Regions from separate parts of the Paenibacillus polymyxa M1 genome, predicted to be linked through region 1. Evidence: a T-box and tRNA genes for the amino acid it is inferred to sense, from the RefSeq annotation. Region 1 holds a T-box; the other holds one or more tRNA genes.
The links. A T-box is a leader RNA that pairs with one kind of tRNA and senses whether it is charged. The one in region 1 lies ahead of PPM_RS20285 (valine--tRNA ligase), so its partner is inferred to be a tRNA-Val.
Positions count from the first base shown of each region.

Region 2: it has a tRNA-Val gene. The T-box ahead of PPM_RS20285 (valine--tRNA ligase) is inferred to sense a tRNA for this amino acid. The anticodon was not compared.

Region 1 is NC_017542.1:4,498,352-4,508,724, forward strand. Features, by position in the region: gene PPM_RS20270 (SPOR domain-containing protein) at 1-1,175, opposite strand, end outside; gene murC (UDP-N-acetylmuramate--L-alanine ligase) at 1,344-2,723, opposite strand; gene PPM_RS20280 (bifunctional folylpolyglutamate synthase/dihydrofolate synthase) at 2,730-4,106, opposite strand; gene PPM_RS20285 (valine--tRNA ligase) at 4,143-6,809, opposite strand; T-box leader at 6,863-7,147, opposite strand; gene PPM_RS20290 (LysM peptidoglycan-binding domain-containing protein) at 7,245-8,576, opposite strand; gene PPM_RS20295 (RluA family pseudouridine synthase) at 8,702-9,613, opposite strand; gene hemL (glutamate-1-semialdehyde 2,1-aminomutase) at 9,610-10,373, opposite strand, start outside.
Region 2 is NC_017542.1:3,658,991-3,669,363, forward strand. Features, by position in the region: gene gndA (NADP-dependent phosphogluconate dehydrogenase) at 1-1,015, opposite strand, end outside; gene PPM_RS16520 (hypothetical protein) at 1,190-1,789, opposite strand; gene PPM_RS16530 (YktB family protein) at 2,069-2,701, shown strand; gene PPM_RS16535 (MFS transporter) at 2,743-4,029, opposite strand; gene PPM_RS16540 (aminotransferase class I/II-fold pyridoxal phosphate-dependent enzyme) at 4,217-5,692, shown strand; gene PPM_RS16545 (DUF1292 domain-containing protein) at 5,804-6,109, opposite strand; gene PPM_RS16550 (hypothetical protein) at 6,189-6,746, opposite strand; gene PPM_RS16555 (MBL fold metallo-hydrolase) at 6,947-7,705, shown strand; gene PPM_RS16560 (DUF3892 domain-containing protein) at 7,834-8,070, opposite strand; gene PPM_RS16565 (GNAT family N-acetyltransferase) at 8,157-8,600, opposite strand; tRNA gene PPM_RS16570 (tRNA-Val) at 8,740-8,811, shown strand; gene nirD (nitrite reductase small subunit NirD) at 9,091-9,420, opposite strand; gene nirB (nitrite reductase large subunit NirB) at 9,433-10,373, opposite strand, start outside.

The DNA of each region.
Region 1 (10,373 bases):
TCTCCAAGTGCAGAGACTGCGCTGTTCATCGCCTTTTCAAGCGAAGTTGCGGTGGCAGCCGCTTCCTTCGGAAGACCAGTGGGAAGTGCAGCGATATTTTGTGTCCACTGCTGATGCAGGTCGTTCAGCTCGCTCATGTCGGAGGCTGGCACCGTACTTGGGCCTTCTTCTCTGAGCAAAGTTGAGGAAAGTCCGCTCAGCTTGCCCACTAATGAGTTGCTTAACTGAAAAAAGGTAGTGAGTTTATCACCATTACCTCCGTAAGCCGCTTTTTCGAATCCGGGTAATTCGAGCTCGCGGACATACAATTCCACTCCTTGTGTCTTCAGTTGATTACTAAGCAACTTGGCTTGCTCCCTATCCGACGATATTCCTGCATATACTCGGTTTTGATCCTCGCTATCCCCTCCTGCTGCAATGCCTGCCTTCAACAGTTCTTCCTTTGCCTGTAAAGCCCTCTCTGGAGTGCTGAAAACCCCGTATTGCAGCAAGTAATAGGTTTGTGGAGACACTTGAGTAGCTACGACGGCGACAGGGGCAGCATTCTCTTTTGCAGACGTTGTATCGACATCAACAGATTCTTTGAAAACGGGTACAGCCTCATTATCCAAAGAATCAGATCCCGGGACCATACTACCTCCGTTAAACAGTAACAACATAATATATCCGAACATGCCCCCAGTCACCAACGCACTGGCTACAGAACCGATTAACCTCCATCTGGAAGGGTGAGGTGGACGCTTTCTATACTCTTGACCGGAATAATAGGCCTCCTCAACCTCAACATCATCCTCTTCTGGACTTTCCGGTAGAACGTCCGCATCTGACCAGGAAGCTGCCGAACGACCAAAAGGGTCGTCCCATCCCTCTTGTACCCTCAATGTTGGAGTAAAACGCCGAGTTGCAATGCGTTTATTCGTCTCCACAGGTTTGCCGAGCTCTGAATGTTGTGTAGTTCGAGTATGTTTCTCCATACTACTAGTCCGTTCCATTCCTTTACGCTGGTTATCAGTTTGATAAAGCTCATCATCGTGGTGTAACTCCGTATCTCTAATCATGTCACGCTGTCCGTTCGTAAACGACTCATTTTTGTTCGGAAGCACCTGTAGCTTATCCTCCCGGCTTGTTTCCGGCAACTGTTGATCGAACCGGAATGTCATCTTGGCCTTGTTCATGGATGCACTCCCTCCTTGTCCCATACTTCCTCATAGTCTGTTGTATGAATTAAAGCAAGGAATTATGTCCCGACATTACAAAAAAAGGGTATCCCGCCACTTTCGTGTTCGGAATACCCTTTTAAAATATTTAAAATTCATTAGTGTAATAGCTGCTGCTAATACGTATTACACTTGTTGCCCGCGAAGATGGCGTGCTAACGCGTCGCCAGCTTTCCAAATATCCCCTGCTCCCATTGTCAGCACTAGATCACCCGGCTGTAACCGATCTTTCAGCTCTTCGATCACGGCTTCTTTGGTCGGTAAATAGATTGCATTCGCATTGCTGTTTTGGACGATTAAATCCACCAGTTTGGAAGAATGCACACCTGCAATCTGTTTTTCTCCCGCTGGTGAATAAATATCGGTAATGATCACTTCATTAGCCTCGCTAAACGCACGGCTGAACGCATCCAACAGGAAAAAGGTACGGCTGTAGCGTTGTGGCTGGAACACGGCAATAATACGCTTCCCAGTCGCTCTCGCTGCACTGATCGTAGCCTCAATCTCTGTTGGGTGATGCGCATAGTCATCAATAATCAAAATGTCATTGCCTTCACCTAGCACTTGAAAACGACGTTTTGCTCCGTGAAATTCCACAATAGTTGCAGCAATTTGATCAAATGGAATCCCTGCTTCCAAACATGAAATCACGGTAGCCATCGCATTATACATGTTATGTTTACCCGGTACAGACAATTCAATAGTTCCGAGTGCTGTTCCCTTACGACTCATCGTAAAGCTTAATCGGCGGTCACCTAGTTGGATATCTGTCGCCATGTAATCCGCTTCATGCTCTACTCCATAAGTAATGACCCGAGTTTGGAGCTGAGGCAACATCTCTCGGATGTTCTGATCATCTGCGCATACAATAGCTGCTCCATCCGGCCGAATTTGACTTAAAAACTGTACGTAAGCACTTTTCAGCCGATTAAAATCTCCATCGTAATTTTCCAAATGATCCGCTTCAATATTGGTTACGATACCCTGCCAAGGATGATATTGCAGGAAAGAACCATCGCTCTCATCCGCCTCGGCAACGACAAACTCGCTTTTACCCGCTTTGGCGTTCGTTCCCAAATTCGTGATTTCGCCGCCAATAATATACGTTGGATCAACGTTACATCTCTCCATAACCAGAGCGATCATGGAAGAGGTCGTCGTTTTCCCGTGCGCACCCGCAACCGCTATTCCCTTACGTTCGTTAAGCAAGCGAGCCAGCATCTGCGAACGGTGCAGTGTTGGAATATTCAATTCTTCCGCTGCCACCCGCTCTACATTGTCACGTGACAATGCTGTTGAATAGACAACAATATCTGCGCCTGCAATATGTTCAGGCGTGTGTCCAATATATATTTTCGCGCCTTTTGCCGCCAGTTTTTCTGTCAGCTCCTGTGATGCCACATCTGAGCCAGTCACGGTATAACCCATCTCCAGCATGACCCGAGCAATCGCGCTCATCCCGTAGCCGCCGATACCGATAAAATGAACATGTTCCGAAGTAATCAACAAATTTCACCAACCTTTTTCCGAATCGGTTTGATACATAAGGGTAGCCCGTACATCCGCAATAAGATACAGCGTGCCGGACACCACCCCCAGATCTTCCGCTTCCGTATGTGACTGAAACAGACTTAAAGCCTTTTTCCAGTCACCTTCTACAATAATTTTTAAATCCGTTTTGGCATAAGACGGCCGCAGCTTCTCCACGAGATGAGCCAAATCAGCGGCATTCATTTTGCGGCGAAAATCGGGCTCGGTCAGTATAAGCGTATCCACTAGTGGCAGTATATGCTGCAAGTATGCCTCATGATGCTTGTTTGACAGCATTCCCATCATTAAAACCAATTTTTTGTACGAATACACTTGTGGGAGACTCTTGGCCAGCGTCTGAGCCCCTTCTGGATTATGAGCCCCATCAAGGACAATTCTCGGCGAGGTACTGACTTGTTCGAGACGCCCTGCCCAGGCAGCTTGCCTAAAGCCCTCCAGCAGATCCGCATCATCCAACACAAAAGCCATATACTGACGTAGGACTTCAAGTGCCATCATAGCTCCTGCCGCATTAGAACATTGATGCTCGCCTAACAACGTGATGTCGATTTCCATATGCCGGAAGGGTCCAGCGAATGAAAAGGTCTGACCTGTTTCATTCCCATTTAACCGTTCATACGTAAATTGTTCTCCTGCCAGGTACAAGGTAGCTCCTTGCTTGGCCGCCGTTTTACGTATGACCTGAATAGCCTCGGGCTGGGAAACACAACTGACGACAGGTACACCTGGCTTGATGATCCCAGCCTTTTCTCTTGCAATCTGTTCCAGTGTATCTCCCAAAATGTCCGTATGGTCATAGCCGACATTCGTAATGACCGAGACGATAGGACTCACGATATTAGTTACATCCATCCTTCCCCCGAGACCTGTCTCCCATACCACAACATCTGGAAAAGCTACCGTAGCATAGTACAAAATAGCCAACGCTGTGGACACCTCAAACATCGTGGGTGATCCCAACTCACTATCAGCGATTTCTTTCACCAACGGATACAAGCGATTGGCGAGTGAAACCAGCGTTTCATCTGGAATATCGGTCCCGTTGAATTGAAAACGGTTCGTAAATCGGGTGATGTACGGAGAAGTAAAGGTCCCAACATCGTATCCACATTTCAGAAGCACAGAGGTTAGAAAGGCACAAGTCGAGCCCTTACCGTTGGTTCCCGCAATATGAATAAATTTCAGATGTCGTTGGGGATCACCCAGTCTACTCATCAGCTGTTCGATTCGTTCCAGTCCGGGTCTAATGCCAAACGGAATCAACCCGTTAATCCATTCCACTGCTTCATCATAACTTTGTAAAGGGGCTATGTCGCCGCCCCTGATCGTATCTGACATCCTCTTCACCTTCAGGTCATTTTATTGTGAGTGAAATTATCCCTTGAGTTCTTCAATACGTGCGATAACTTTAGCGCGCTTATCTGAGTAATCGGCTTGCTTGGCCTTCTCTTCCTCGATGACTTTGGCTGGTGCCTTTGCCACGAAGCCTTGGTTGGAGAGCTTTTTCTCCACGCGCTCCACTTCACTGTTCAAATGCTGAAGTTCTTTTTCGAGTCTGCTAATTTCCTGGGCAATATCTAGCAGTCCGGCTAACGGCAGGTATAGCTCTGCGCCGCTAACAATAGATGTCATGGCTTTATCTGGAGCGGTGAACTCTAATCCCGCGTCGAATTCAGACGTATTACAGAATCGACGTACATACTCCCCATTGCGGTTAATGATATCAAGAACGGCTTGATCGCCAGGTTTTATGAGCAATTCAATTTTTTTACTCATCGGCACGTTGACTTCAGCGCGGATATTGCGCACAGCACGAATCACGTCGATCAGCAAATTCATTTCAGCGACCGCATCCTTATCCTCGAAAGCAGGATCGTAAGCAGGCCAAGCAGCCAGTGTGATCGTTTCTCCCTCATGCGGAAGATGCTGCCATATTTCCTCGGAGATAAAAGGCATGAACGGATGAATCATGCGCAGTGTCCGATCCAAAACATAGGCAAGGACGGATTGTGTTTTCTTTTTCGCCTCTGCATTATCGCCATATAGGGAAAGCTTCGCAAACTCAATGTACCAGTCGCACAAATCATCCCAAATAAAGTTGTACAGAAGGCGGCCTGTCTCGCCAAATTCATAAGCATCTATTAGACGCGTGATGTCGCGTGAAGTTTCGTTTAGACGGTGCAGAATCCAACGATCAACGGTGCTCAAGTCACCGGTAATGTCTATATCTGCCGCAGTGACGCCTTCCAGATTCATCAGCGCAAAACGTGATGCATTCCAGATTTTATTGGCAAAGTTACGCGCCTGCTCCACACGTTCCCAGCGGAAACGAAGGTCTTGTCCTGGCGTGCTGCTGGTGGAGATCATATAACGCATAGCATCGGTACCATATTGTTCGATCACATCGAGCGGATCAACACCATTGCCTAGGGATTTGGACATTTTTCTTCCGTCCGCGTCACGAACCAGACCGTGCATAAGTACGTCCTTGAACGGAATCTCTTCCGTAAATTCCAGCGCGGTAAAAATCATACGCGATACCCAGAAATAAATAATGTCGTAGCCTGTAACTAGAACATTAGTCGGATAATAGCGTTTGAGATCCTCTGTCTGCTCAGGCCAACCCAGGGTCGAAAACGGCCACAAAGCAGAGCTGAACCAAGTATCGAGTACATCCTCATCCTGTTTGAGCTTTCTACCAGCATATTCAGGCAAAGTGGTAGGGTCCTCCGCCGATACAATCACTTCTCCGGTTTCTTCATCATACCAAGCCGGAATACGGTGTCCCCACCATAATTGACGGGAAATACACCAATCTCGCACATTTTCAATCCAATGCAGATAAGTACGCTCAAAGCGATCCGGCACAAAGTTTACACCGTTGCCAGCCTTCTGTGCTTCAATCGCCTTAGCTGCCAGAGGCTTCATTTCCACGAACCATTGGGTGGACAGATAAGGTTCTACAACTACACCTGAACGCTCACTATGGCCTACTTGGTGTACATGCTCTTCAATACGAATTAGTACACCCTGCTCTTTCAAATCAGCGACGATTTGCTTACGGCAATCGCTGCGATCCAGTCCCTGATATTTGCCTGCTTCAGCATTCATGGTTCCCGTCTCGTCCATCACCGTAATTTGTGGCAACTGGTGACGTTGTCCCATTTCAAAGTCATTCGGATCGTGAGCCGGTGTGATTTTAACAGCGCCGCTACCGAAATCTTTATCCACATAGTCATCCGCAATGACCGGAATTTCACGCCCGATGATTGGAAGCACAAGCGTTTTGCCGATCATTTGCTTGTAGCGTTCATCTTCCGGATGTACAGCTACAGCCGTATCGCCCAGCATCGTTTCTGGACGTGTGGTGGCTACAGTAATAAATCCGCTACCGTCTTTCAGTGGGTATTGCAGGTGATACAGATTTCCATTCACCTCTTTGTATTCCACCTCAATATCCGACAACGCAGTACGTGCAGCAGGGTCCCAGTTAATGATGCGTTTACCGCGATAAATCAGGCCCTTTTTGTACAGTTTAACGAATACTTCGCGTACCGCTTTGGACAGTCCCTCATCCAATGTAAAACGTTCACGAGAATAATCGAGAGAAAAGCCCATTTTTTCCCATTGGTTGTGGATATTGTCCAGATAAAGATCCTTCCACTCCCACACTTTTTCCAAAAACTTCTCACGGCCCAAATCATAGCGAGTCAGGCCTTCTTCACGCAGCTTCTGCTCTACTTTTGTTTGAGTAGCAATACCTGCATGGTCTGCCCCTGGCAGCCACAAGGCATCATAACCCTGCATCCGCTTGGCGCGGATAATAATATCCTGCAAAGTAAAGTCAAGAGCATGTCCAATATGCAACATACCCGTAACATTGGGTGGTGGAATAACGATTGTAAAAGGCTCTGCCTCTGGATGTTGCCCGGCGCGGAAATAGCCCTTCTCCATCCACGTTTTGTACCATTTTTGTTCTGCTGATTTGGGATCATACGTTGTTGGCATTTCCAAGGTTGTCTTGTTGTCTTGTTCTGACATATCAGGATACCTCCATGATTTTTCAATTGGCAAATAAAAAAAGCCCTTCATCCTCAAAGGACGAAAGGCTGTTCTCTCGCGGTACCACCTTTGTTTCACCCCTAGTGTATGTATCCACTGATCCATTACACATGGTGTGACACTTTATGCAGATAACGGTTGCGGACCGGCCTTATTCTACCGTGAACCTCTTACCTTCCGAAGGAATGAAATGAGGAACCGTTCAAACAGGCGACTCCCGGGTGACTTCGGCCAGTAGCTTCCTGCGGAACCTCACAGCGCTGCAATTCCACTCTCTGAAGGGCTTGCTGCCTACTCTTCCCGATCTCAGTCTTTCAATAACTATACCACATCATACATTTCCCATTGACTATAGTCAACACCCATTTCTCATTGACTATAGTCAGCACTTCGTCGCATGTTTCAGCAACCGAATCAAGGGATGTACAATACTTGCCCTTCTTCTACATGATGCTCTGCCAATCTGTTATACAATTGAAGCTCCCGTGTGCTGAGTTGATAACGGTCTGCTATCGTTTCCAGTGTATCCTCGCGCTGTACAATGCATAACCTTACCTTGCGGAAAGGCGTTTCATCCTGTGTATGGAAAAAAAGATTTTTCCACTTGGCATCCTCACGCTCTTCGTCGACTTTCTGATCCTGACCTTGCGGTTCATGTTCCAGCTGCTGCTGGTGTTCCGCTTCTTTTACCGAACGGCTGGATTGAAGCAATGATGAGTAGACAACCGGGTCCGGCTCGTCTGCTCCTTCATCCTTTTTACTGTTAAAAGCCACGCGCATCTCTGGCTTTTCCTCAGTAAAGGTATCATGAACTTCATGGTTTACCTGTTCTGACGCCTCAGGCCTGAAGTCAAAGTCATTCCCCTGACTTGCTTCCAACTGCGGCTCCAAATAAATCTCCGACTCTGTGTCAGAATGCGGCTCCGACAGCAAAGAGTCGTATGCTACATTGGGAGATGTAGAAGATACTTTAGGCTCATCTCCTACCGTCCCTACTGCCTCTTGCTGAATTCCCCACACTTCCGGTGACTCCTGCTCATGCTTCACTTCGGAAGAACTGTCTTCAATTGCTTTTCCCGTCCATGGCTCATAATATCGATTCGGATCTACTATCGGGTCATAAGTCTGCTGCTCCAATGATGACATCTGTTCAAGTTGATCCTCTGACGACTGTTCCCAGTAAGCTGACTCCTGTTGCGCTGCTACTGTGTATGAAGTTTCCGAGTCTGTATAGTTGTTGAATGCCGAGTCTTGGGTAGAATAGGCCTCTTCGTGACGATGCTCCCCATCGCCGGAAAGAGATGGAGCCGGATGTTCAGGTGCATGCACCACAGTAAACTCCTCATCCAGCCAAACCGCTGTCTCCTCTGCATGAGAGCTTTCCACCCCATGCAAAGAAAGAACCCCTGTAATGTTTAGACTGCGTAAAGAGAGCAGGTCCACATCAAAATTTTCAATCTCCACAGAGATATCTTCCAATCTTCCTACCCGATTTAGCGGAATGGTAATTTCCACAGGGATCAAATGATGAAGCTCGCTCGTGATCTGTTCAGGTGTGCGGTACACGCCCTCCAGCAGCAAATGCCCTCGCAAAGCGGCATGGTCGCCGTGGGTTACAACCTGAATGCGTGGCAGAAGCTCAATTTCCTCCAACTCGGCAATCCCGGCAGCTTCCTCCGTCAAATGAATGCGTTCATAAATATCAAAACGCAAGCCTTGCGGCTGATCATTCTGTTGTTTATTCAAGGATGGCATCCTCCTTTGGGCAGCCTCCGCACATCCTCTGACTCGTGTCAGGCGCACGGAAACTCCATATTGCAAACCGTTTCTAGGTTCAAGTATATGCGCCAAAATAGAAGGCATGCCATCTTTTATAGCTGTTTGTGCAGCTTTTGAAAATCATCCGGCCAAGCATCCTCCACGGTTATCGTTTCGCCGCTCAGCGGATGACAGAAGGTAAGGCGCTCTCCGTGAAGGGCCTGCCTACCAAAATCAACAGCACGACCGCCGTATAAAACGTCCCCAAGCAAAGGATAACCAGCATGACTAAGATGTACGCGTATCTGGTGCGTCCGGCCTGTCTCCAGCGTCAGATACACGAGACTGACCGCACTCGGACCACTCCCCCATACTTCACCAACTTCCACATGGGTAACCGCCTTCTGCCCGGTTGGGGATACACGGCGGCGCTGTTTATGATGCCTATCCTTGCCAATCGGCCAATCCAACGTCCGCAGCGATGGAGGTACTTTCCCTCGTACCAAAGCTACATAACGACGACCGATGTCCTTAGCTCGCATTTGTTCGTCCAGCTTGAGCAACGCAAATTCATTTTTGGCATATAGCACCGGGCCTGTCGTGTCCACATCGAGACGATGTACATGCCGTACTGCTGTATGAATGTCGTTAATTTCATAATAGGATGCGACAGCATGATCCAACGTCAGCGGACTATCCTTTACACCACCGTCTGGATGGACCGCCATACCCGCTGGTTTGTGTACGACCAAGCAAAAATCATCCTCGTATAGTATCTTCAAATCATACCAACGTGGGATGACGCCGAGGTCCACTACAGGAAAAAGGGCCAGCCGCAGCCGGTCCCCTGTAAGTTCAATCCCTTTTTCATGCCGTAGCCTGCGCCACAGCTTGTCTGGTAATCCCAGACGGTTCAGCAACCAGCGGTCCACAGCTTCAGCGCGATTTTCATCAGTTGCAATTTCTCGCCCCGGTGTGACTTCCAGCCACGGCCCTCTTCTTTTCCAGCTGCCTTTCCAACTCATAGACGTTTGAGCGCGCGATAGTTCGCTTCAATGGTAGCATCAATATCCTCAACTGTATGCACACCTGATACGAACATGCCCTCAAATTGAGATGGAGCTACACTAACGCCCTCATTCACCATTTCAGTAAAGTAACGGCGGAAGTGGTCCTGATTACTCGTTTTAGCAGTGTCAAAATTGACAACCTTCTCGTCTGTGAAGAACGGACACACCATAGAACCTACACGGTTGATCGTGACAGGAATCCCCAGCTCTCGCGCGTTACGTTCGAATCCGGCCTGAAGTCGTGCTGCCCGCTCTTCCAGGCGATCATATATTTCTGATGTCAGCAATTTAAGCGTCGAATAACCTGCTGCCATAGCTAGCGGATTTCCGCTAAGCGTACCCGCTTGATAGATGGGGCCAGATGGCGCGATTTGCTCTAGAATATCGCGACGACCGCCATATGCACCTACAGGTAAGCCACCACCAATCACTTTGCCTAGACACGTAAGATCCGGCGTCACACCAAAGCGCCCTTGAGCGGAATGAAGTCCCACCCGGAATCCAGTCATCACTTCATCAAAAATTAGTAGACTTCCGTGCTGCTGGGTTACCTCACGCAAACCTTCCAAAAATCCAGGCTGTGGCGGTACAACACCCATATTGCCGGCCACCGGCTCGACAATAATAGCAGCAATCTCTTCACCAAATTTCTCAAAAGCCAGCTTCACCGATGCCAAATCATTATAAGGGACGGTGATTGTATGTGTGGCCACGA
Region 2 (10,373 bases), 840 kb from region 1:
CGAAACCTTGAGCATAAGACACAATTTTACTTGCGAACAGTGCTTTACGTACGCTTTCGATAAATTCTTTTTTGTCGCCGCTGAAGGATTCAGCTTTAGGACCGCTCAGCACTTTGCTTGCCGCAATACGCTCGTCTTTCATAGCAGACAAGAAACGGGAGAATACGGACTCAGTAATCATGGACAATGGCACACCCAGATCCAGCGCGCTTTGGCTTGTCCATTTACCAGTCCCTTTTTGACCTGCAGCGTCCAAGATCACATCTACCATAGGCTTGCCTGTTTCAGCATCATACTGGGAGAAGATGTCAGCTGTAATTTCGATCAGGTAACTGTCCAATTCACCTTTATTCCATTCTGTAAAGATTTCATGAAGCTCTTCTGCACTCACATTCAGAACTGATTTCAGCAAGTGATATGCTTCACCAATCAATTGCATGTCGCCGTACTCGATACCGTTATGCACCATTTTTACATAGTGACCAGCACCGTCGGGACCGATATATGTACAGCATGGGTCGCCGTCCACTTTAGCAGAGATTGCAGTCAGAATCGGCTCTACCAGTTTGTAGGCACTTTCTTGTCCACCTGGCATAATGGCAGGACCATTCAAGGCACCTTCTTCACCACCGGATACGCCTGTACCAATAAAGCGAAGTCCTTTTTCCTCCAGCTCCTTGCTGCGGCGCTGTGTATCAGGGAAGTAGGCATTGCCTCCGTCTATAATAATGTCGCCCTTGTCCAGATGAGGCACAAGCTGTTCAATCGTGGCATCTGTAGCTTTACCAGCTTGAACCATGATCAGGATTTTACGGGGTGATTCCAGTGAGTTCACAAATTCTTCAATGGAGAAAGTACCCGTCAGTTTTTTACCTTCTGCTTCTTTGATAAGATCGTGCGTTTTTTCTGGAGAGCGGTTAAAAACCGAAACGGTGAAGCCTCTGCTCTCAATATTAAGGGCCAAGTTTTTACCCATTACCGCCAGGCCGATCACACCAATTTGCTGTTTTGCCATCTGGTTCCTCATCCTTTGCAACATATTTTGTGTTCTATATCGCCGCTTTACCGCATTACACTTTATGTGAATCGGAACACGTGCACTTCTATTTTAACGTTTTTAGTGTCAGAAGTGAACCCCTGTCTAATCGCAGATCAAAACACCCCATTTTGCATGAGGTGTTCTGATGTACTACGCTTCCATCATCAGCAGTTGGTGAGATAGCGTTTGCAGGCGTTTATGGCTATTCTCGATTTTAATCGTATCTTTCTCCGTCATCGCCTTGAACAGCTTCTCCAATTCATCGTCTACTTCCATCTTAAGCAGCAGCAGCCGGGTTTCCCCTTCATTGGAAGCATACATATCCTCCATTTCCTGAGCGGACAGCACCGGTCCCTTCTGATAAATAACGCGCTGCTTAAAGCCAGTAACCTCGACCAGACGAATGACCTCGCCGAACAAAATATTTTCCACCAAAATATGATGATCCTTGACTCTTTTGACAATGGCATGACCTCGGGTGCTTCCAATCAGCTTCTCCAACCACTCAGCCAGCTTGGCATCGCGGATTACATAATCTCCAGCCAGCTTGTAGTGTCCAGTGCGCAATTGTTGAAAACGGAGCTTCACCAGCTTGCGCCCGGTTCTCACCGACAAAACCAGATACGACTCATCCTCGCTCCAGTACAGCGAATACCCTTCCGATATCAAATCCTTGATCAGATTATGGATATGCCGACGGCTAAACCGGAGCTCTAGATTGCAATATTCTACCTCACAGCCCTTGTTCACGGCATTCCCTCCTTTTTCAAGTCCGATTCAAGAAGTCCGGCTACAGCAAGCCTGCGGCTTTCCCGCTTGATCTTCCCTTGCTCTATTTTATACTTCATTTTATGTAAGGGTACTTGGTTATTTGACCTATTTTTATGAGTAACAACGCACAATCCTACTTTTGCCTTATATGCTTGTACCGAGCCCGGCCTAAAGTCGGCCAAGCCCGCTGACATTATGCTATAATCGGACATATTATGCCACACGATATGATACAACCCAGTTACAGGAGGAATAGGAATGACATTTAGTGGATTTACTGCAAAGGACTTTGATGTTTTTGAGATACCAGGCTTGGAACCTCGCATGGAGGTGCTGATTCAGCAGGTTCGGCCCAAGTTGGAGGCGATTGGCGAGGAGTTAGCCCCCTTCCTGACGGACTTATGCGGGGAACCCATGCACGTTCACGTGGCCAAGCATGCACGACGCAAGGTCAATCCCCCGATCGATACATGGGTAGCCTGGGCGGCAAATAAACGCGGGTATAAGGCGTTGCCGCATTTTGAGGTAGGTATGTTCGCTTCCCATATATTCGTCATATTCGCAGTCATTTATGAAAGTCCGAATAAAATCACGTTTGCCCAGGCGCTTGAAGCCAACCTGAGCGATGTGCGCTCTAACATACCAGGTCATTTCTACTGGTCCATGGATCATATGGATCCAAAAGGTACAGAACAGCAGCAAATGGACATGGAAGAGTTTCAAACCATCATTAACAAGCTGCAGCAGGTGAAAAAAGCCGAGGTCATGTGTGGGCTCCGTATTGATCGTAATGACCCTCTTGCCAGTGACGGAGCTGCGTTACTGCAGACGGTGCGTTCCACCTTTGAGCATTTACTGCCACTGTACCGGATGTCTTTTCCAAAGGACTAGCTTCAGATAAATGCGTCCCTGATCGCTACTAAGAGCACCGTTCAAGCCTTAACAACGGTTTTTCTCCGTGGATTGCGCGCCAAAGCCAGATGGCAGCCAAACATGAGCAGCATCACGATCCCACTGATGATAAAGGGAGCTGTGTGTCCAGCACGGTCCCATAGCACTCCTGAAACGAGCGGGCCAATAACCATACCAGAGCCTTGGAGTGTTAAAAAAAAGCCCCATACTGTTGCACGCTCGCTTTCCGGAATCAGTTGGGCAAGAAACGTGTTCCATGCAGGCAAAATGAGCGCATACCCCAAGCCAATAATGGCTACAGATACAAACACAAGTGGAATGGTCTGTACTGTTGAAAAGAAAAATAGCGTGGTCCCGGCAAGCAAAAAACCGATGTGCAAAAAGTACTTGGTTCCAAGGCGATCCACCAGCTTGCCACAAGGGATCAATGCCAGCACAGTCACCCCACCACCGGCAATCAGAAGCACGCTATACAGGTTCGGTGAAATTCCGAGATCCGTGCGCGCGTACAGCGTTAGCACAGGGCTGATCAAGCCGATGACAAAGGACTGCAAAAACAGCGCAGGATAAATTAACGGATTTACATTAAGCTTTGTTTTGAGCGTGTTGATCGTCTCCTTGATACCTCTCAACACTTGCCGCTTCTGCTTGGAGTTCCCACCAGAAGATATGAGAGCGCTCTGTTCGAGGTCGTCTTTGCCAGCAGACCTGTTCGTTCCAGGCAGCATAAGAGCAACCAGCAGTAATACAATACTGCATCCTATCAAAATCATGAACACCATACCGTAAGAGTGTCCGTAATGGGATATGGCGAAATTCATAATGAGTGGACCGAAGCCCGTTCCGCCCATGGACGCAATTTCCAGTGTCCCCATCGCTGCACCGTTATTGTTATTAGGACCAGACATTTCGGTCGTTCCAGTCATCACACAAGGCCAGAGCGGAGATGTCCCCAGTCCTAGCAGCAGACACGCGATGACGAGCCACACAGGTTCTGTCAGGGTGCTTAGCATAATGATCGCTACAAGGGTAAACAACAACGCGGTTGACATCGTTCCACGATAACCGAGCCGTTCAGCCATCCAGCCCGCCGGTGCCCGGAATGCATTGTCTCCAAAATACTGAAGCGAAAAGGCTAAACCGATAATTCCGGCCGACAGCCCTAACGTTTCTCCCATATATACCGGCAGGATGGATACCAGAAGAGATCCCTTCATGAATTCGACCAGAAACACCAGTATCCATAATTTGGCGAAAAAAGGAGTCCACAGCCGCTGCGAAGCTTTTTTTCGTCTTATTTGCTTCATTTATCCCACATCCTCCGCCTTCGTTTATTGTCTATACATTCGGGGTTCTCCGCCTACTCCGCTCTTTCGCAAATAAATGCGCCCTCAATCGCTTGCATTCCTACTTCAAACTGCTATACTCAATTTTGTTCTATTATCAATTGCACAGGATTGTCGAAATCCTGCATGAAAGGTTGTGACAACACTAATGAATCAAAGCAACACCCCGCTTTTTACTGCTTTGAAAAAGCATGCTCAGAGCAACCCGGTTCAATTTCACATCCCAGGTCATAAAAAGGGAGTGGGCGCAGATCGGGAATTTCGCGAATTTATGGGGGATAATGCTTTTTCCATAGATATGATTAACATCGCTCCATTGGACGATCTGCATCAGCCATCAGGCGTCATTGAAGAAGCTCAAAAGCTTGCAGCAGAAGCCTTCGGAGCTGATTATACTTATTACAGTGTACAGGGGACAAGCGGAGCCATTATCACCATGATTATGTCCATTTGCATGCCAGGTGATAAAATTATTGTACCCCGAAATATACACAAATCCATAATGTCTGCCATTATCTTCGCTGGTGCGAAGCCGGTATTCATTTCTCCGGTCAGTGATGAGAATCTCGGTATTCACCACGGGGTTACAACCAAGTCCGTACGCCGGGCATTGGAACGTCACCCTGACGCCAAGGGCGTCCTTGTCATCAACCCGACATATTACGGTGTGTGCGCCGATTTGAAGGAAATTGTAGATCTCGCTCACAGCTATAATGTGCCGGTCCTGGTCGATGAGGCTCACGGAGTACTGATTCATTTTCACGCTGATTTGCCGATGTCCGCTATGGAGGCGGGGGCAGACATGTCAGCTACAAGCGTCCACAAACTGGGTGGTTCCTTGACTCAAAGCTCGATACTGAATGTCAATACAAAAAACGGATTCGTTAATCCGCAACGTGTACAAACTATTTTCAGCATGCTGACAACGACGTCCACTTCGTATATCCTGCTGGCTTCGTTGGACACATCCCGACGCAACCTGGCCCTTAACGGCCATGAAATAGCACAACGTGCTCTGGAATTAGCTGAATATTGCCGCGCAGAGGTCAACAAAATCGAAGGGTTATATTGCTTTGGCAGCGAAATTCTTGGCACAGAAGCTACCTATGATTATGATCCGACCAAAGTTACAGTTCATATTCGCCATTTAGGCCTTACCGGATATGATGTGGAAAATTGGCTGAGAGATCACTACAATATCGAGGTTGAGCTTAGCGATATGTATAATATTCTCTGTTTGGTGACCCCTGGTGATACCAAAGAGGAAATTGACATTTTATTAAAAGCTTTGCGAGAGCTGGCTGCACTGCACTATTCCACAGGTCAGCAGCATGAGCTGGTTGTAAAGATACCGGATATACCGCAGCTCTCCCTCATTCCGAGAGACGCTTTTTACGGAGATACAGAAATCGTGCCCTTCAAGGAATCTGCTGGCCGTATCATTGCAGAATTCATTTATGTATACCCACCGGGCATCCCGATCCTATTGCCGGGAGAAGTTATTTCGCAGGACAATATTGATTATATTGTAGATCATGTGGAAGTAGGCCTGCCTGTTAAAGGACCTGAGGATCGAACGGTACATCAGGTGAAGGTTATCGTTGAAACTGACGCTATTTCTTAAACATGATCTGTTAACACCTGCTTGCAAAAAATGTTGATAGTCAACAAAAAAAGCCCCCATTTGGGGGCTTTTCTATTGTGTGATGAGCAAGAACAGCTACTGTATCCAATCCTATTCGTATTGGGCAACAAGCTCGCTATATGCAGCTTCTACACGCTTCCACTCATCTTCGTCCTCAATATTGTAAAGCACCATTTCTTCGTTTTCTTCTTCCATACGAAGAATGATACCATCCGCTTCGGGATTGCCTCGCTCAAGCAAAAGAGCATACACGTGATCTTCTACGTCAAAGGTCTCTACCAGCACCATTTCTACATCTTTGCCATTTTCATCAGTTAGCGTAAGAACCATTTCTTCATGTTCGTGGTCATGATCGTGGTTGCAGGCTTCACCGTGTTCATGTTTGTGATCACTCATGGAAATACCTACCTTCAAATTGTTTTATTTTCCCTCGTATCGTAACATGATCAAGAGTGCAGGTCAATTTGTGGTATGCCTAATTTATCGCTGTAATGACTTTTTCGGACACGAGGGTATAACTGCCATCTTTACTTTCTTTAATGTAGAAACCGACCCGATAGTTTCCTGCTGTCTTGAAATCATACGTAAAGTCGTTTGTACGGAACCAGAAGTTATCCTTTTGCGCTCCTTTGATATCTTGGGACTGAATATCCTTTACATTGCCCGAAGGGTCGGTAATTGCTACTTTCACTCCGGAAATATCTGTTTTCAGGGTGTCAATTTGACTGAAAACATTAAACTTCACTTTGTTACCTTTATTCACGTTACCAAACACAGTATCCCCCTTGAACAGGAACATATGCACGTTCGGCTGGTCGAAAACAACTTTTCCACCAGAGGGATCAAAATTTACAAGCCCATTAAAATCACGGATAGGCACATAAGTTTTCCCATCAATGACAACTGCGCCATCTTTTGACACTTCTCCGTTAATAATCAACTGCACTTGGTCCTTGGCGGACTCCGCCGAAATGACGGTCCCTCCCATTATTGAAAAGGCCATCACTAGGGCCATCACTTTTCTCCATTTCATACTACATATCCCTCCATCATTATCTGTTAAAAACCATCTGTCGTACATTTATACCTAGCTCAGCCGCACAAGTTGCGCTGTGTTTCACAAATTGTCCAAAGTTTTTACATGAGGAGCCAAATCTTTAGTTCTCGCAGCCTAGATGTTAAAATACGATTGTAGAATGTCTTATAACACATCGTCTGGAGGGTGAATCCATAATGGGCCTAACGATACAAATGCTTGGTACAGGCAGCGCCTTTGCCAAGCATTATTACAACAATAACGCACTGCTGGATAGCGGGGAAGGCAAGCTGCTGATCGATTGCGGTACAACCGCATCGCTGGCATTACACCAGATGGGTGTCCCTTTGCCTGATATTGACGCTATTTTAATCACACATATTCACGCAGATCATGTCGGAGGCTTAGAGGAATTTGGTTTTCAAATGAATATCCTCCATCGTCGCAAACCTCTACTTTATATCGCCGAACCATTAATCCACCCTTTATGGGAGCATACGCTCAAGGGCGGCATGTCCCAGCAAGGTATGATTGACAAGCTTGAGGATGTATTTGAGGTAAATGTCATAACGCCTGGCGTATCCACCACATTAGTACCCGGTATCCAGGTAGAGCTGATCCCTACACAGCATATTCCTGGTAAACACAGTTACTCTTTGTTCATAAATGATCGTCTTTTTTATAGTGCGGACATGGTTTTTGATCCCGATTTACTTCATCATCTGGTGCATGAACGGGGATGCCGGAGCATTTTACATGAGGTTCAGTTACAAGGCGCTGGAGAAGTACATACAACGTTAGATGAGCTGCTAAGCTTGCCAACACCTCTGCAAGAGCAAATTCATCTGATGCACTATAGTGATGATATGGAACAATTTAGAGATAAGGCAGGGATTATGTCCTTTCTGGAGCAGCAGCGAGTTTATCCGCTAGCAGATTTGGAACGTGCAGAGTAGCCGAGCTAATGAGAGCTTAAATAATTAACAAAAAGCCGCCTGGCTTTCCTACAAAGGATAGCCGGGCGGCTTGCTGCATATTTTTTGTATACAATGATAAGCTTGGACGTTAATGTTGCGAGTCAAGGTCAGAACAACGGCAGTTGATCCAGGTTATTAGAAGGATCTCCATCGGCATCTCCTCGAATTCGTTTGCTTCCATCCTTGGCCTTGAACACGTTGACGCCTGCAATGGAGCCTGCTTCAATCTCGTTCAACGCTTGGCTATAATCCAAAATCCGTCCAGTAGATGTCTGAAATGACGTAAGATCGCCATCCCCGTTTTTACGTACTGCCGTAATTTGTTCTCGTTCTGTATTCGCCATGCTGCATCGCTCCTTATCCATAGTATAGTGGAGGAACTTTTACTAGCATGTGCATTGTACAGCTTTGTATACACCCCGTGCCTCAATTACAACTTTTTACGCATACGTACGTGCGGTATTCCCGCATCGTCAAAAGGTTCATCAGAGATCGTTTCATAGCCTAGCTTTTCGTAAAACTTCTCAGCTTGACATTGAGCATCTAGCAACGAGTATCTCAGCCCCAGTTCACGTGCACGTTCCTCCAGTGCTAGCAGTAATACGCGTCCATAACCTGCTGCACGATGCTCCTTGAGAACGGCAATACGTTGCATTTTAGCTGTATCCTCATCATAATATGTCAACCGACCAGTAGCCACCATTTCCCCATGTTCACAAATTAGTAAATGATGGGCGGTATCTCCCAGCTTGTCATAATGATCAATTTCAAGATCTAGAGGAACCTTTTGCTCTTCGACAAACACTTTGGTCCGGATTAATATTGCCTTCTGCAGTTGCTCTTCTGTTGTTACAGTTATAATTTCTGCGGCCATCATCTGTTCCTCCATCCCTAATTTCAAATGTAAACTCGCTAAATTTGAATTATATATATAAATGGTTATGAAGTACAGGCTGATTTGTATTTTTTCACTTTACATATATGGTTAATACATGATATTATCTAGTAACTACAGGACGGTAGCTCAGCGGGAGAGCATTATCTTGACAGGGTAAGGGTCATGGGTTCGATCCCCATCCGTCCTATACGCCTAAAGCCTTGATATTCAAGGCTTTTTTTGTTTATTTGGAGATACAGCGAATTTTGCTAAAAAGAGAAACAGGTCATTGTTTAAGATTTGAGCACAAAAAAGCCAACCTGAAATAAGGTTGACTTTTTTATATACTCTACCACTACAATTAAGCTGTAATATCTCTTTATTCAGTAAGATTGAATTCTAGAGAATCGTTGGGCAATACATATCTCTTCTATTATATAGAAGAACAACTAAGCCCAGCACCCCAAGCACAATAAACTCAAAGCCTCTAGATTATAATAAAAACAGCTCCATTCTCACTATCAATCTCCGTCGGGTAAGTGGTCACACATCCAGTATCCGGATCTCGCACCTGGCCGGTGGATAGGTCGACTTTCCAGTCATGGAGCGGACAATGGACTACCGATCCACAGATCATTCCTTCAGATAACCGTCCCCCTTTGTGCGGACAACGGTTCTCAAGCGCACGCACGCTGCCGTCACTAAGGCGGAATACGGCTATCTCTGTATTTAGAATGCGAACTGTTCTTGCTCCACGTTGGTCAATTTCGTTCAGATCTGCAATCCTGATTCTGCTGGTTATCGTATTGCTCTCCATTTGGTCAGCCCCCTATTCCATTACTGCCTTAAGCTCTGGCAGCTGCACAAAATTTTTGCGCAGCTCTTCGTTATGAATGATTTCGTGCCACGGATCCGTCGTTGTGCTTAACGTCTCCTCAATTCTGCTTACCAGTTGCTGCCTCATCTCCGCATTTGCTAGTACCTGTTTGATCGAGTCTACGCCTACCCGTTCTACCCAATGAGCTGTTCGCTCGTTCCAATTCGCCTGCTCACGGTAATACTGTAAATAGGCACCAGTCCATTCCATCACTTCATCCTCGGTTTTTACAGTACACAGCAGTTCTGCTGCCCGCACCTTAATACCGCCATTACCTCCAATGTAGATCCCCCAGCCACCATCAATAGCGACAACGCCCAAATCCTTAATCGTCGCTTCTGCGCAGTTACGCGGACAGCCCGACACAGCCAGTTTGACTTTGGATGGTGCATTCAGACGCTCGAATGCCTTTTCCAACCGGATGCCCATACCCATAGCATCCTGTGTGCCAAAGCGACAAAAGGTGTTTCCAACGCACGTCTTGACCGTTCGCAATGTCTTTCCATATGCATACCCTGACGGCATATCCAATTCAGACCAGATTCCCGGTAGATCTTCCTTTTTCACACCAAGCAAGTCGAGACGTTGGCCACCCGTAAATTTAACCAAAGGCACGTTGTATTTCTCCGCGACAGCGGCAATCTTCTTCAGGTCGGCAGGTGAAGTAACTCCTCCATAAATTCGGGGCACCACAGAGTAGGTACCATCCTTCTGGATATTGGCATGGTACCTTTCATTCGTGAATCTGGATTCCTTCTCATCCTCATAATCCAGTGGCCACAGCAGACCTAGATAATAGTTGAGGGCCGGCCGACATTTGGTACACCCTTCAGGTTCGTTCCAGCCCAGCACGTTCATCACTTCTTTGACGCTCTTCAGCCCCATTTCCCGGA